DNA from 2 places in the Arthrobacter sp. E70 genome. Region 2 is predicted to be linked to the other one. Evidence: predicted binding sites of a transcription regulator. Region 2 holds the regulator's gene; the other holds the start of a gene.

Region 1 (7,632 bases), on a different contig from region 2:
GCGCTTCGGGCGACCGCCTCGACTTCGACGCCCTGCAGCAGCGCATCCACCCCGCCGCCAGCCGCGTGAAGCTGCTGGCCCAGCAGACACCGGCCAGTTTCGTTGCCTTCGATCTCCTGGCCCTGGGCGATGAGGACTACACCGCGAAGCCCTTCAGTGAGCGGCGGGCGGCGCTCGAAAAGGCGCTCGCAGCGAGCAAGGCACCCGTCCACCTGACGGCCGCCACCACCGACAAGGACACCGCGGCCCAGTGGTTCGAGCAGTTCGAGGGGGCCGGGCTGGACGGCATCGTGGCCAAGCGCCTGGACGGCAGGTACGAGCCGGACAAGCGCGTCATGTTCAAGGTCAAGCACGAGCGCACGGCCGATTGCGTGGTGGCCGGCTACCGCCTGCACAAGAGCGGGCCGGACGCCGTCGGTTCCCTGCTGCTGGGCCTGTACAAGGACGACGGCGGCCTGGCCAGCGTGGGTGTCATTGGCGCCTTCCCGATGAAGAAGCGCCAGGAGCTGTTCGAGCAGCTGCAGCCGCTGGTAACGGACTTCGACAACCACCCCTGGGCCTGGGCCAAGCAGGAGGAAGGCGAGCGGACCCCGCGGAACGCCGAGGGCAGCAGGTGGAGCGCCGGGAAGGACCTGTCCTTCGTGCCGCTGCGCCCGGAACTGGTGGTGGAGGTCCGGTACGACCACATGGAGGGGGAGCGGTTCCGCCACACGGCCCAGTTCAACAGGTGGCGCCCGGACCGGGACCCAGAGTCCTGCACTTACGAGCAGCTGGAGGAGCCGGTGAACTTCGACCTGGCTTCGGTGCTGGAGACCGGCCGGGGTTAGGGGCGCCGTGCATTCCTGCCCGATTGCTGCTGCCCCGCCCGGTGCCGTGGCATGGAAAAAGCCCGCCACCCCTGGATCTTCCAGGAGGTGGCGGGCTTTCCCTGTTAAGTAACCGGGCAGGAACGTACGCGCTGGAGGCCTACTTCAGGCCGAGCTCCTTGGTGGGGGTCCGGAAGGACTCCTTGGCGGTCAGGGCCGAGACTGCTGCAACGGCGCAGATGATGGCCGTGAAGATGCTGATCTGCACCCAGCCGCCGGGCTTGATGCCGCCCATGGCCGCCACGATCGCCGGGGCGAACCCTGCCATCAGGAAGCCCAGCTGCGTGCCGATGGCCAGGCCGGAGAAGCGGACCTTGGTGCTGAACATCTCGGCGTAGAAGGACGGCCAGACGGCATTGGCGGCCGCGTAACCGCCGGAGAACATGCCGATGGCGGCCAGGAACATCAGCGGGACGCTGCCGGACTCCAGGCTGAGCAGGAACACGGGGGTCAGCACCGCGCTGGCCAGGGCACCGTAGATGAAGACGGGCTTGCGGCCGATCCTGTCTGCGAGCATTCCGAAAAGCGGCTGCGTGCCCAGGGCCACCAGGTTGGCGCCCACCACCAGCCACAGCGTAGTGGTCCCGTCCACGCCGGCTACGGTCTTGGCGTAGCTGATGGCGAGGGTGCCGAAAACCGTGGAGACGGCGGCGATGAAGGCGCAGCAGATGACGCGCAGCACGTCGCGCCAGTGGCCCTTGAGCAGGTCGGCAACCGGGAGCTTGGCGATGTCCGCGTTCTTCCGGGCTTCCTCGAAGGCGGGCGGTTCGTGCAGGGTGCGCCGGATCAGGAATGCCACCACAACGACGGCGGCACTGAGCCAGAACGGGATGCGCCAGCCGATGCCGAACTTGATCTCGTCCGGCAGGGCCAGGACGGGGATGAACACCAGGGCGGCGAGGATTTGCCCGCCCTGGGTGCCGGTGAGGGTCCAGGAGGTGAAGAAGGAGCGGCGGTTGTCCGGAGCGTGCTCCAGCGTCATGGAGGAGGCGCCGGCCTGCTCACCGGCGGCGGAGAGGCCCTGGCAGAGGCGGGCCAGCACCAGCAGCGCCGGAGCCCACCAGCCAACCGTGTGGAAGTCCGGGAGGCAGCCGATGACGAAGGTTGAGGCACCCATCAGCAGCAGGGTGAACATCAGGACCTTCCGGCGGCCCACCCGGTCACCGAAGTGGCCCAGGATGATGGCGCCGATGGGCCGGGCCACGTAGGCGAACCCGAAGGTTGCGAAGGACATGATGGCGGCGTTGGCATCGGCGTTGGGGAAGAAGACCGTGGGGAAGATCAGCGCCGCGGCGGAACCGAAGATGAAGAAGTCGTAGTATTCGACGGCGCTGCCCAGGAAGCTGGCGAGGGCCGCCTTCTTGGGCGTCCCGGCAGAGGTGAGGGCACCCGCCCCGGTAGACGGAAGTGTCTGGCTCATGGTGTTCCTTTGGTGTGACGACATTGTCGCGGATGGATCTGGGGGTCGCAGCCGCCGCTGCCTTGGTGCGGGCGGGGCGCGATGCGGCTGGAGTCCGGAAGAGACCCGGCGTTAGTAGCCACATGGTGGGAGCTACTTGCGCGATACAGAAACTATGACTGTGAGGGCAGTCACCTGTCAAGAAAATAATCACCATCTAGAAATAGCTCTCACATTGTGGCAACATCGAACCATGAGTGTGAACCGAACCACAGTGGCCAATGAAGAATCCGCTGTTGCTGTCACTGCCGCCGCAGAGCCTGTGAATGCCATGCCCCCGGAAGCCAGGGTGGGCGCACGTCCCGCCGAGCGCACGGACATGGTGGGCAAGGCCCTGGGTCTTCTGGTCCTCCTGGGTGAGGAGCCGCGCGGCGCCAGTGCCGCGGAGATCTCCCGCCGCGCAGAACTGCCGTTCAGCACCACATACCGGCTGCTCGGGTCGCTGACCCGCGACGGCTTTGTCGACTACGAGCCCGACGGGCGCCGGTACCACCTCGGCCTGCGGATCTTCCAGCTGGGCCAGCGGGTGTCAAACCACCATGGTTTCGCCGGGACCGCCATGCCGATCCTGCGCAGGGTCACCGAGCAGACCGGCGAGGCCACCATCCTCAGTGTCCGCGACGGCCTGCACCACCTGACCGTCAGCAAGGTGGACGGGCCCCAGACCTTCCGCGTCACCAGCGATCCCGGCCACCTCGGCTCCCTGTCCACCACCGCCGTGGGCAAGGCCCTGGTGGCATTCGCCGAGGATGGTGAGCGGGAGCGCCTGCTGGATGAACTTCCGCTGGAGCGCCTGGCCGAGAAGTCGATTACGAACCGCGACGCCTTCCGGGCGGAGATCGAGGAAGTGCACCGGCGCGGGTATGCCGTCATGGATGAGGAGAACGAAGCCGGCATGCGTGCGGTGGCGGTGCCCGTGCTCAACAGCCAGGGCCATGCTTTTGCCTCCCTTGCCACCGCGGTACCCGTCTTCCGCATGGGCCTGGAGGAGCTCGAGGCCCACGTCCCGGTCTTGCAGGAGGCCGCCGCCGAACTGGCCGCACGCCTCCCGCAGCGCGGCTGAGGACCGGCAGTCTTCCGTACTGCGTTCGTATCACGAACAGTAGTGCGACAAGTGAACAATTGCTGTACTGTAATCCCTATCACCGGGCAGGTCTTCCGTTTCGCGGATGCCCGGTGCCGTTACCAAAGGAGCTGCACGGATGAGTATTCGAACTGAGTCCTACCTCGTGGGACTGGTCGGAGACGGCGTCACGCCATCACTCACCCCGCCCATGCACGAGCGGGAAGGGGACGTGCAGGGCCTGCGCTACCTTTACCGCCCCATCGACCTGCTGGAACTGGGGCTCGGCGGCGACGCCGTGGGCAGCATCCTGCAGAGCGCGCGCACCCTCGGCTTCAACGGCCTGAACATCACCCACCCCTGCAAGCAGCTGGTCCTGGAGCACCTCGACGAGATTTCCCCCGATGCCCGCCGTTTGGGCGCCGTGAACACGGTGGTCATCCGCGACGGCCGCCTCATCGGGCACAACACCGACTTCTCCGGCTTCGCCGCCGCCCTGGCGTCCGGCCTGCCCGGGGCGGACCTGGACCGCGTGGTCCAGCTGGGCGCAGGGGGTGCCGGGTCCGCCGTCGCCTACGCCCTGCTCACCGCCGGCGTCCGCGCGCTCCACCTGGTGGATGTGGACCCGGCCCGGGCCGCGGCACGGGCATCCGAGCTGGCAGGCTTCTTCCCCGACCGCACCGTCACGGCAGGCACGACGGCGGAGCTGCCGCAGCTGATGCCGCTGGCCGACGGTTTGGTGCACTGCACCCCGGTCGGCATGGCCGCGCACCCCGGCACGCCCCTCGACCTGGACCTGCTCGAGTCCCGGCACTGGGTGGCCGACATCGTCTACCGCCCCATCGAGACCGAACTGGTCCGCGGAGCGCGCGCCAAGGGCTGCGACGTCCTGGACGGCGGCCGGATGGCCGTGGGCCAGGCCGCGGATGCCTTCCGCATTTTCACCGGCCTGGACGCCGACCCGGACCGCATGCGCAGCCACTTCCTGGAACTCGTGGCCGCCGAGGAGGTGGCCGCCTGATGCGCACCGGAATCGCCACCGTTTGCCTGTCCGGCACCCTGAAGGAAAAGATGCAGGCCTGCGCCATCGCGGGCTTCGACGGCATCGAGATCTTTGAACAGGACCTGGTCACCTCGCCGCTCAGCCCGGAGCAGGTGCGGAGCATGGCCGCGGACCTGGGCCTGGGACTGGACCTCTACCAGCCGTTCCGTGATTTCGACGGCGTCACCCCGGACCTGCTCAAGGCCAACCTCCGCCGGGCGGAGGCCAAGTTCAAGCTCATGTCCCGCCTGGGCATGGACACCATCCTGGTCTGCTCCAACGTCGCCACGGCCACCATCGACGACGACGGCCTCCGCGCAGAACAGCTGGCACAGCTCGCCAACCTGGCCGGCGACCACGGCGTCAAGGTGGCCTACGAAGCCCTGGCCTGGGGCAGATACGTCAACGACTACGAGCACGCCTACCGCCTCGTGGAGATGGTGGACCACCCCAACCTGGGCACCTGCCTGGATTCCTTCCACATCCTGAGCCGGGACTGGGAAACCTCCCACATCGAAGCGTTCAACCCCGACAAGATTTTCTTCGTCCAGGTTGCCGACGCCCCGAAACTGTCCATGGACGTACTGTCATGGAGCCGGCACTACCGCGTCTTCCCCGGCGAGGGACAGTTCGAACTCGCCAAGTTCATGGGCCACGTGGTCCGCGCCGGGTACAGCGGGCCGGTTTCGCTGGAAGTCTTCAACGACGTCTTCCGCCAGTCCGACGTCGAACGGACGGCCATCGACGCCATGCGCTCCCTGATCTGGCTGGAGGAACAGAGCGCCAAGTGGCTCGCCGGGAACGCGGCCGACGGTGCCGCTCCCGCCGGCGGCGCGCTCCGCCGTCGTTATCCCATGGAACTTGCCACGCTGCCCAAGGTCAACGAGCCCGCGGGCTTCAACTTCGCCGAGGTTAAGGCGGACGACACCGCGCAGCTGGAGAAGCTCCTGGGCCAGCTCGGCTTCGCCTTCGAAGGCCGGCACCGCACCAAGGATGTCCAGCTGTGGACCATGGGCCAGGCACGCGTCATCATCAACGAACAGGCCGCGCAGCACGCTGAGCCGGCCATCGCCGCGCTGGGGTTCGACGTCGATTCCCCCGTGATTGCCTCCGCCCGCGCCCAGCAGCTCAAGGCACCCGTGGTGGCCCGCAAGGTCCAGGCGGACGAGGAAGTCTTCCAGGGCATCTGCGCCCCGGACTCCACCGAAATCTTCCTGTGCCAGGGCAGTCCGGACGGCACCGCCGCATGGACCCGGGAGTTTGGGGAAGGGCTGGAACACCCCTCCGCCGGGGCCAACGCGGTCATCGACCACGTCAACCTCGCCCAGCCGTGGCAGCACTTCGACGAGGCCGTCCTCTTCTATACCAGCGCCCTGGCCCTGGAACCGCAGCCGTTCGCCGAAGTTCCCAGCCCCAGCGGGCTGGTGCGCTCACAGGTCATGCAGACCTCCGACGGCGCAGTGCGTCTCGTCCTGAACCTGGCCCCGGTGCAGCAGACGGCGGTCCAGCAGGCACCGGCCCGCCAGCCGTACCAGGAGCACATCGCGTTCGCCGTCACGGACCTGGTGGCCACGGCACGCTCCGCCCGCGGCCGCGGCCTGGAGTTCCTGCAGATCCCGGCCAACTACTACGAGGACCTGGACGCCCGCTTCGACCTTGAACCAGGTTTCCTGGCCACCCTCCAGGAGCTCAACCTCCTGTACGACCGGGACGCCGACGGCGAATTCCTCCATTTCTACACCGCCACCGTGGGCAGTGTGTTCTTCGAAATGGTGGAGCGGCGCGGCAGCTACGACGGCTACGGCGCCCCCAATGCCCCGGTCCGGCACGCCGTCCAGTACGACTCCCTGCACCGCAGCCGGCCTTCGTCCTAACGCCTCCAAAACCACCCAAGCCCACCAAGAAAAGGAGCCCGCAGTGCCAAAAGACGCCACCGCAGAGCTTGAATCGGAGGAGCTCGTGCCGCCCGCCGAGCCCAAGGCAGCGCACGCGCCCCTGGACGCCGCTGCCGAATCCCAGGCGGATCTGAGCGCGGAAATCACGGCGCTCGGCGAGGCCTACCGGCGCGCGCTCAAGGACGGTGCCCAGCCGGAGACCCAGCCGCGGCTGGACTACCCGCCGTACCGCAGCAGCATCCTGCGCCACCCCACCAAGAGCCTGCAGCACGCCGACCCGGAAACCATCGAGCTGTACTCGCCGGCGTTCGGGCACCAGGACGTGCATGCCCTGGAATCGGACCTCACCATCCAGCACAACGGCGAGCCCCAGGGCGAGCGGATCATCGTGGCCGGCAGGGTCCTGGACGGTGACGGCCGCCCCGTGGCCGGCCAGCTTGTGGAAATCTGGCAAGCTAACTCCTCCGGCCGCTACATCCACAAGCGCGACCAGCACCCGGCCCCGATCGATCCCAACTTCACGGGCATCGGCCGCTGCATCACCGGTCCGGACGGCTCCTACCGGTTCACCACCATCAAGCCCGGCGCCTACCCGTGGAAGAACCACCTGAACGCCTGGCGCCCGGCGCACATCCACTTCTCGCTGTTCGGCAGCGAGTTCACCCAGCGCATCATCACCCAGATGTATTTCCCGGGCGACCAGCTCTTCCCGCTGGACCCGATCTACCAGACCATCGTGGACCAGGACGCCCGCGACCGGCTCGTGGCCACCTACGACCACAGCCTCACCGAGCCTGAGTGGGCCCTGGGCTACAACTGGGACATCGTCCTGACCGGTCCCAAGCGGACCTGGACCGAAAACGAAGCATACGGCGACGCCGGGGATGAGGAGTAGAGATGAGCACCAAACTGGTACCCACCCCCGGCCAGACCGTGGGCCCGTTCTACGGCTATGCGCTCCCGTTCGAAAAGGACAATGAGCTCCTCGCGCCCGGATCGCCCGGTTCCATCCGCCTGCAGGGCACCGTCTATGACGGTGCCGGGCACACCATCCCGGACGCCATCCTGGAAATCTGGCAGCCGGACGCGGACGGCAACGTCGTGCAGCGCACCGGGTCCCTGGTCCGCGACGGCTACACCTTCACCGGCTGGGGCCGCAGCGCCGTGGGCAACTCCGGCGTCTTCACCTTCACTACGGTCAACCCCGGCCCCACCAAGCCTGTCCCCGGAAAAGCAGCGGCCGCGCCCTTTATTTCGGTGGCGCTCTTTGCCCGCGGCCTCACCAACCGGCTGTTCACGCGCATCTA
Region 2 (7,632 bases):
TTCTTCAGCGCATTCCATCAATCGGCACTATTCTGGAACTGCCGAATCTTCAAAGGAGACCATGACCAGCCACCCCAACACCGGTTCCGATCCAGCTGCCCAGGACATGAGTCCTGAGGAAATCCAGGCTGTCATCGACCGGATCCTCGCCAAGGACGTACCGGCCAAGAACGTCAGCACGCCCGCCGGTGAAGGCAGCGGCACTGGAAAAAAGGTCCTCGGCACGGCGCAGGCCATTTCCCGCCTTGACGAGGAACACAGCGCGTTCGACGGCGACCAGCAGGACCTCGAGGAACGCCGGGCCCTGCGCCGCACGGCAGGCCTGTCCACCGAACTCGAGGACGTCACCGAGGTTGAATACCGCCAGCTCCGCCTTGAGCGGGTGGTCCTGGCCGGGCTCTGGTCCGAGGGAACCCTCGCCGACGCCGAAAACTCGCTGCGCGAGTTGGCCGCCCTCGCCGAGACGGCCGGTTCCGAGGTTCTCGATGGCCTCGTGCAGCGCAGGGACAAGCCGGATCCCGGTACCTTCCTGGGGTCGGGTAAAGCCCAGGAGCTCAAGGACATCGTCATGGCCACCGGCGCGGACACCGTGGTGGTCGACGCCGAACTCGCACCATCCCAACGGCGTGGCCTTGAGGACATCGTCAAGGTCAAGGTCATCGACCGTACGGCCCTGATCCTGGACATCTTCGCCCAGCATGCCAAGAGCCGCGAGGGCAAGGCCCAGGTTGAACTGGCCCAGCTCGAATACCTGCTTCCGCGGCTCCGCGGCTGGGGTGAATCGATGTCCCGCCAGGCCGGTGGCCAGGTGGGCGGCGCGGCTGCCGGCATGGGCTCCCGTGGCCCCGGTGAGACCAAGATTGAACTGGACCGCCGGCGGATCCGTACGCGCATGGCCAAACTGCGGCGGGAAATCGCCGCGATGAAGCCTGCCCGCGAGACCAAGCGCGCCAACCGCCGTCGTAATGAAGTCCCCTCCGTGGCCATCGCCGGGTACACCAACGCCGGCAAGTCCTCACTGCTCAACCGCCTCACGGACGCCGGCGTCCTCGTGGAGAACGCCCTGTTCGCCACGCTGGATCCCACCGTCCGCAAAGCTGAGACGGCTGACGGCCTCGGGTACACGCTGGCCGATACCGTCGGGTTCGTCCGTTCCCTGCCCACCCAGCTCGTGGAGGCATTCCGCTCCACCCTTGAAGAAGTGGCGGACGCGGACCTGATCCTGCACGTGGTCGATGTCTCGCACCCGGACCCCGAAGGGCAGATCGCAGCCGTCCGCAAGGTCTTCAGCGAAGTCGACGCACGCAAGGTGCCCGAGATCATCGTGCTGAACAAGGCCGATGCTGCGGATCCTTTCGTGGTGGAGCGGCTCAAGCAGCGCGAGCCGCGGCACGTGGTGGTGTCGGCCCGCACCGGCGAAGGTATCGCGGAGCTGCTGAAGGCCATCAGTGACTCCATTCCACGGCCCAGCGTCAAGCTCGAACTGCTCATCCCGTATGACCGCGGGGACCTGGTCAGCAAGCTCCACGAGTCGGACGCGGAAATCATCAGCCTGGACCACGGGGAGACGGGCACCAAGGCCGTCGTGATGGTCCGGGAAGGCCTCGCGTCCGAACTGGAACCATTCGCCAGCAATGACTGACCCCGCGGCCGGCACAGCCACGGAGACGGCCGGCGGGCAGTTCGTCCTCGAACTGCTCGACCGGGCCGTTGCCGGCATGGGCGGGCAAAGCCGCACAGGCCAGCACGAAATGGCGCGGCAGGTGGCGCAGGCGATCGAAACGGGCAACCACCTGCTGGTCCAGGCAGGCACCGGCACCGGCAAATCGCTGGCCTACCTTGTGCCGCTCATTGCCCATGCGCTCGAAAGCGACAAACCTGCGCTGGTCTCGACCGCCACCTTGGCCTTGCAGACGCAGATTGTGGGCAGGGACCTGCCCAGGCTCCTCAAGAACATCGGCCCGGCGCTGCAGCGCCCCGTCAAGGTGGCGCTGGTCAAGGGCCGGTCCAACTACGTGTGCCGGCACAAGCTCGAAGGCGGCTTCCCGTCGGAAGAGCCCGCCGAGGGCCAGCTTTTTTCCCTCGGCGAGGACACAAGCGTCCCGCACTTCGCAGCGGCTGTGGGGGGCCCGGCCTCCCAGCTCGGCAAGGAAGTGGTGCGCCTGCGCGAGTGGGCGGAGAAGACGGCCACGGGCGACCGGGACGAGTTGCTTCCCGGTGTTACCGACAGGGCCTGGCGGCAGGTCTCCGTGACTTCCATGGAATGCCTCGGGGCACAAAAATGCCCGATGGCCGCCGAATGCTTCAGCGAACTCGCCCGGCAGGATGCTGCCGAGGCCGATGTCGTGGTCACCAACCACGCCATGCTAGCCGTGAGTGCCTTTGAGGGGCTGGCGGTCCTGCCTGAGTACGACGTCGTGGTGGTGGACGAAGCCCACGAACTGCAGGACCGGGTCACCGGGGCCGTCACCGGGCAGCTGTCCGTGGCCATGGTGCATGCTGCCGCCGCAGGTGCACGGAAACACACCGCCATCACCGTTGACGCGCTCAATGCCGCTGCTGCCAACCTGGAGCTTGCCCTGGCAGGTGCTCCGGCCGGACTGCTCCCCAACGGCCTGAACGACGAACAACTGGACTGCGTGGACCAGCTGCGGGAAGCCTGCCGTGCTGCGCTCTCCGACTCGAAGGGGGACAGCAACACCACGGCCGACGGCGGCAGGCAGCTCGCCAGGTCACGGCTCATGCTCATCCTGGAACTCTGCGAGCGGCTGATCGCCGCCCGCGAGAACCGCGAGGTGGTCTGGTTCTCCCGCGCCAGCACGTTCGATCCCGGCCAGGGGTATTCCCAGCCGGACGAAAATGCTCCGGTGCTGATCAATATCGCCCCGCTGTCCGTCGCCGGAAGGCTGCGCGAAGGGCTCTTCGCCGGGCATACGGTCGTGCTGACGTCCGCCACGTTGGCCATCGGTTCCGCGTTTGAACCGGCCGCCGGCGGCCTCGGCCTGATTGGCGAGGGCGCCCCCAGCTGGACCGGGGTGGATGTTGGCTCCCCGTTCGACTACCCCCGGCAGGGCATCCTCTATGTGGCCGGGCACCTGCCCAAACCCGGGCGCGGCGTGTCCCCCGAAGCGCTGGCCGAACTGGAAGCACTCATCAAGGCCTCCGGCGGGGGAGCGCTGTGCCTGTTTTCGTCACGCCGCGCAGCGGAGGAGGCTGCCGATGCCCTCCGCGCCAAGGTCGGCGTAACGATCCTCTGCCAGGGTGAGTCCACCATGACTGCGCTGGTCAAGCAGTTCGCGGACGAACCTGACACCTGCCTGTTCGGCACCATGTCCCTGTGGCAGGGGGTGGACGTTCCCGGCGGGTCGTGCCGGCTGGTGGTGATCGACCGCATTCCGTTCCCGCGCCCGGACGACCCACTGATGACGGCGCGTTCGCGGGCGGTGGCACAGGCCGGCGGCAACGGCTTCATGTCAGTTTCTGCAACCCACGCCGCAATCCGCCTCGCCCAGGGGGCCGGCCGCCTGATCAGGTCAACGGGGGACAAGGGTGTAGTGGCTGTCCTGGACTCCCGCCTGGCCACCGAGCGCTATGCCGGATTCCTGCGGGCCGCCCTGCCGCCGTTCTGGTCCACCACGGACCGCAGCAAAGCGTTGGCTGCCCTGAGCCGGCTGGGGGCCGAAGCCTCCGCCTAGGACGCATCCGGGTACGACGGGCCGAAGCGGGTATGAGGGATCAGCGGGTACGACGGGCGGCGGGTGCGTCAGATCAGCGGGTACGTCGGATCAAAGTGAGCGCAGGACGGAAACCACTTTGCCCATGATGGTGGCGTGGTCGCCCAGGATGGGCTCGTACTGCGTGTTCTGCGGGAGCAACCAGGTGTGGCCATCGCGCTGCCGGAACGTCTTAACCGTGGCTTCGTCGTCCAGCAGGGCAGCGACGATGTCGCCGTTGGCGGCGTCAGCCTGGCGCCGCACCACCACCCAGTCACCATCACAAATGGCCGCGTCCACCATCGAATCACCGGCCACCCTGAGCATGAAGAGCTCACCCTGGCCGACGAGCTGGCGGGGGAGCGGCATGACATCTTCAACCACCTGGTCCGCCAGGATGGGACCGCCGGCCGCAATGCGCCCCACCAGAGGAACCATGGCGGTATCCAGGGCTGTGGGCAGCTCCGTGACGGTGGCTCCTGCCCCGGGTGCGTGCGGCGACGGCGTGCCCTCCGCCTTGGCTGCGCCGCGGTCCAGGGTGAGGGGCATCAGCACTTCCATGGCACGGGGCCGTTTCGGGTCCCGGCGGAGGTAGCCGAGCTTTTCCAGCTGTGAAAGCTGGTGGGTCACGCTGGACAGGCTGGCGAGGCCGACCGTATCCCCAATCTCGCGCATGGAGGGCGGATACCCGTTCTCATTGACCGAGCGCTGGATCGTTTCGAGGATCTTCTTCTGCCGGGGTGTCAGGCCCTTGGCGCTCCTCTTGTGCTGCGGGGCCGTCCTGCCTCCGGCGGCTGCTGCTGCCATAAACGCCAATGCCTTTCGGTTGCCACCGGACCTCCCGCATCACGCTGTCCAACAGCGCCGCCTGGAGGGCCCCCACCGTCATTGTCAGACCCTGCTGGTCAACTTTCCTGGTGGTTGTTCTTTGTTCTCAAAGCTAGGCCAGCCACATGGCTTTTTCAAACATTTGTTCTAGCGAGTCTCGACATTGTTCGTTGATAAGTGCTAAAACTGAACCAGCAAAGTTCGAACATGTGTTCTAGTCCGCGTCCTTCCCGTTCGAAGGTGGCACCGGAAAACCAGATCCGGGGTGATCTTCGGAAGGTGGCCGCGGCGGGTGCGGAAGGCGGTACTTCCGCCGGCGCCCGGCCGGTTTGGTTGCAGCACAGTATTGGTCCAGGAGGGCTAAGTTCATGTCAGCTTTATCTCTTCCCCAGGTATCCCGTCCGCGGCAGGCCCCCATGCAGCAGTTGCTGTCCCGCCGCCAATCAGCACGCCGTGTCCGTCAGGCGCCGTCCGGCAGGATTAGGCTGACCCGCCGCGGCAGGCTCGTCCTGATCGGCATCCCGGCCATGCTCCTTGCTGTGCTCCTGCTGTCCCTGGCCGGACTCTTCAATGCCCCGGCCAAGGCCTCAGATTCGGCCGCGGAGCTAAGGCTGACACCCACCGTGACCGTGACGGTCCAGCCCGGCCAGTCCCTCTGGGCCATCGCGGGAGAAGTCGCTCCAGGCCGCGACGCCCGCGACGTTGTCGCGGACATCGTGCAGCTCAACAATCTTGCGGCGGGTGCCGTCGTGCCCGGCCAGCAGCTTTACGTCCCCACCCACTGACGGGGCGGCCCCGGCCGCGCGGAGCCACGCCGAGGGCGAACAGAAGCTGTCACATTTTCCGGTCTTTACCGAGGCAACTAAACTGTTCAGGTGAACGACCAGCTAGAACGTCTGAACCGGCTTCCCCTCCGCAGCAACCTTCGCGGGCTCACCCCCTACGGGGCGCCCCAGCTGGATGTCCCCATCCTCCTCAACGTCAACGAGAACACCCATGGCGTCCCGGCCGATGTACGCGCAGCCATCACGGCCGCCGTAACCGAGGCTGCGGCGGGTCTGAACCGCTACCCGGACCGGGAATTCACGGATCTTCGTCGCGCGCTTGCCGAATACCTGGGACACGGACTGGACGAGTCCAACCTGTGGGCAGCCAACGGGTCCAACGAGGTCCTGCAGCAAATCCTCCAGGCGTTTGGCGGCCCTGGCCGCACCGCCCTCGGATTCCCGCCCACGTATTCCATGTACCCCCTCCTGGCCAGCGGCACGGACACCCGCTACATCACCGGCGAACGGGCGGGGAACTACGATCTCACTGCCGAATCCGCAGCCCGCCAGGTCAGGGAATTGCAGCCGAACATCGTGTTCCTTTGTTCCCCGAACAACCCCACCGGGACCGGACTCGGCCTGGACGTCGTGGAGGCCGTCTACGACGCGGGGGAGGAAAGCCAAACCATCGTGATCGTGGACGAGGCATACCACGAGTTTGCCCACGAGGGCACGCCCAGTGCCCTGACCCTGCTGCCCGGCAGGGAGCGGCTGATCGTCTCCCGCACCATGAGCAAGGCCTTCGCCCTCGCGGGCGCCCGGCTTGGATACATGGCTGCAGCCCCGGAAGTCACCGACGCCCTCCGCCTGGTGCGGCTGCCGTACCATCTCTCCGCCATCACGCAGGCCACGGCCCTCGCTGCCCTCGAGCACCGGGAGGCGCTGATGGCCGAGGTTGAGGACATCAAGAAGCAGCGGGACCGCATCGTCGAAGGCCTGACGCGGATGGGCCTCACCCCCGCTGCCTCCGACTCCAACTTCGTCTTCTTCGGCGGCTTGGAAAACCCGCACCAGGTCTGGCAGGAGCTGCTGGATGCGGGCGTGCTGATCCGGGACGTCGGAATCCCGGGCCACCTCCGGGTCACGGCGGGCACTGAGGCGGAAACCACAGCGTTCCTCACGTCGCTGGAACGCATTCTTGCCGGACAGGCCGCGCTTCCCGCCTAGACTTGATACAGCGGCTTCCGGGTGCAGCAGTGCTGGACGCCTTGAACCAACCACTCCCCAAAAGGAACCTTCACCATGACTACCACCGGATCGAACGCCGCCGAGGCCAGGACTGCCCGCATGGAGCGGGCCACCAGCGAGTCGTCCGTGCTGGTGGAAATCAACCTTGACGGCACCGGCGTTTCGGACATCGATACCTCCGTGCCGTTCTACGACCACATGCTCACGGCCTTGTGCAAGCACTCGCTGATCGACATGACCGTCAAGGCCACCGGCGACATCCACATCGATGTCCACCACACGGTGGAGGACGTCGCGATCACCTTCGGTGAGGTCCTGCGCTCGGCGCTCGGCAACAAGGCCGGCATCCGCAGGTTCGGTGAAGCCACCGTCCCGCTGGACGAGGCACTCGCCCACGCCGTGGTCGACGTCTCGGGCCGGCCCTACCTGGTGCACGGCGGCGAGCCGGCAGGCCAGGAATACCACCTGATCGGCGGCCACTTCACCGGGTCCCTGACCCGGCACGTCTTCGAAGCCATCACCCTGCACGCCGGGATCTGCCTGCACATGAACGTGCTTGCCGGCCGAGACCCGCACCACATCGTCGAGGCGCAGTTCAAGGCCTTTGCCCGCGCCCTGCGTGCCGCCGTCGAACCCGATCCCCGAGTTGAGGGCATCCCTTCCACCAAGGGCGCGCTGTGAGCGGGCAGGTCCTTAAGGACGGCGCCATCGTCGATCCCTCCGCCTCGCGGAAGCTCCCTTCGCCGGAGGGCAAGCCGACCGTCACCGTGCTGGACTACGGCTCGGGAAACGTCAGGTCCGCCGTGCGTGCCCTGGAGCGCGCCGGCGCCGAGGTGATCCTCAGCGCCAAGCCGGAGGATGTGCTCAACGCTGACGGCCTGGTGGTGCCCGGGGTGGGCGCCTTCGAGACCGTCATGCGCGAACTCAAGGCCGTGGACGGTATCCGTCTCATTGGCAGGCGCGTTGCAGGGGGCCGCCCCGTGCTGGGCATCTGCGTCGGCCTCCAGGTCCTGTTCGAAGCAGGCGTGGAGCACGGCACCGAAGCCGAAGGCATCGGCGAATGGCCCGGCAAGGTG

What was found. The regulator LexA, encoded in region 2, represses DNA repair genes until DNA is damaged. The targets are predictions, from matches to a motif close to TCGAACANNTGTTCGA.
Region 1: a site for LexA is predicted at 3,421-3,436, ahead of AC3IMC_RS15140 (shikimate dehydrogenase). Genes of this name have one in related genera too.

Annotation. Positions count from the first base shown of each region.
Region 1 covers NZ_JBYQFR010000011.1:125,662-133,293, reverse strand. Annotated here, with positions in the region: gene AC3IMC_RS15155 (ATP-dependent DNA ligase) at 1-827, shown strand, start outside; gene AC3IMC_RS15150 (MFS transporter) at 967-2,286, opposite strand; gene AC3IMC_RS15145 (IclR family transcriptional regulator) at 2,519-3,388, shown strand; gene AC3IMC_RS15140 (shikimate dehydrogenase) at 3,528-4,409, shown strand; gene AC3IMC_RS15135 (bifunctional sugar phosphate isomerase/epimerase/4-hydroxyphenylpyruvate dioxygenase family protein) at 4,409-6,304, shown strand; gene pcaH (protocatechuate 3,4-dioxygenase subunit beta) at 6,348-7,220, shown strand; gene pcaG (protocatechuate 3,4-dioxygenase subunit alpha) at 7,223-7,632, shown strand, end outside.
Region 2 covers NZ_JBYQFR010000006.1:35,068-42,699, reverse strand. Annotated here, with positions in the region: gene hflX (GTPase HflX) at 62-1,642, shown strand; gene AC3IMC_RS09050 (ATP-dependent DNA helicase) at 1,635-3,695, shown strand; gene lexA (transcriptional repressor LexA) at 3,786-4,520, opposite strand; gene AC3IMC_RS09040 (LysM peptidoglycan-binding domain-containing protein) at 4,958-5,326, shown strand; gene AC3IMC_RS09035 (histidinol-phosphate transaminase) at 5,417-6,535, shown strand; gene hisB (imidazoleglycerol-phosphate dehydratase HisB) at 6,611-7,237, shown strand; gene hisH (imidazole glycerol phosphate synthase subunit HisH) at 7,234-7,632, shown strand, end outside.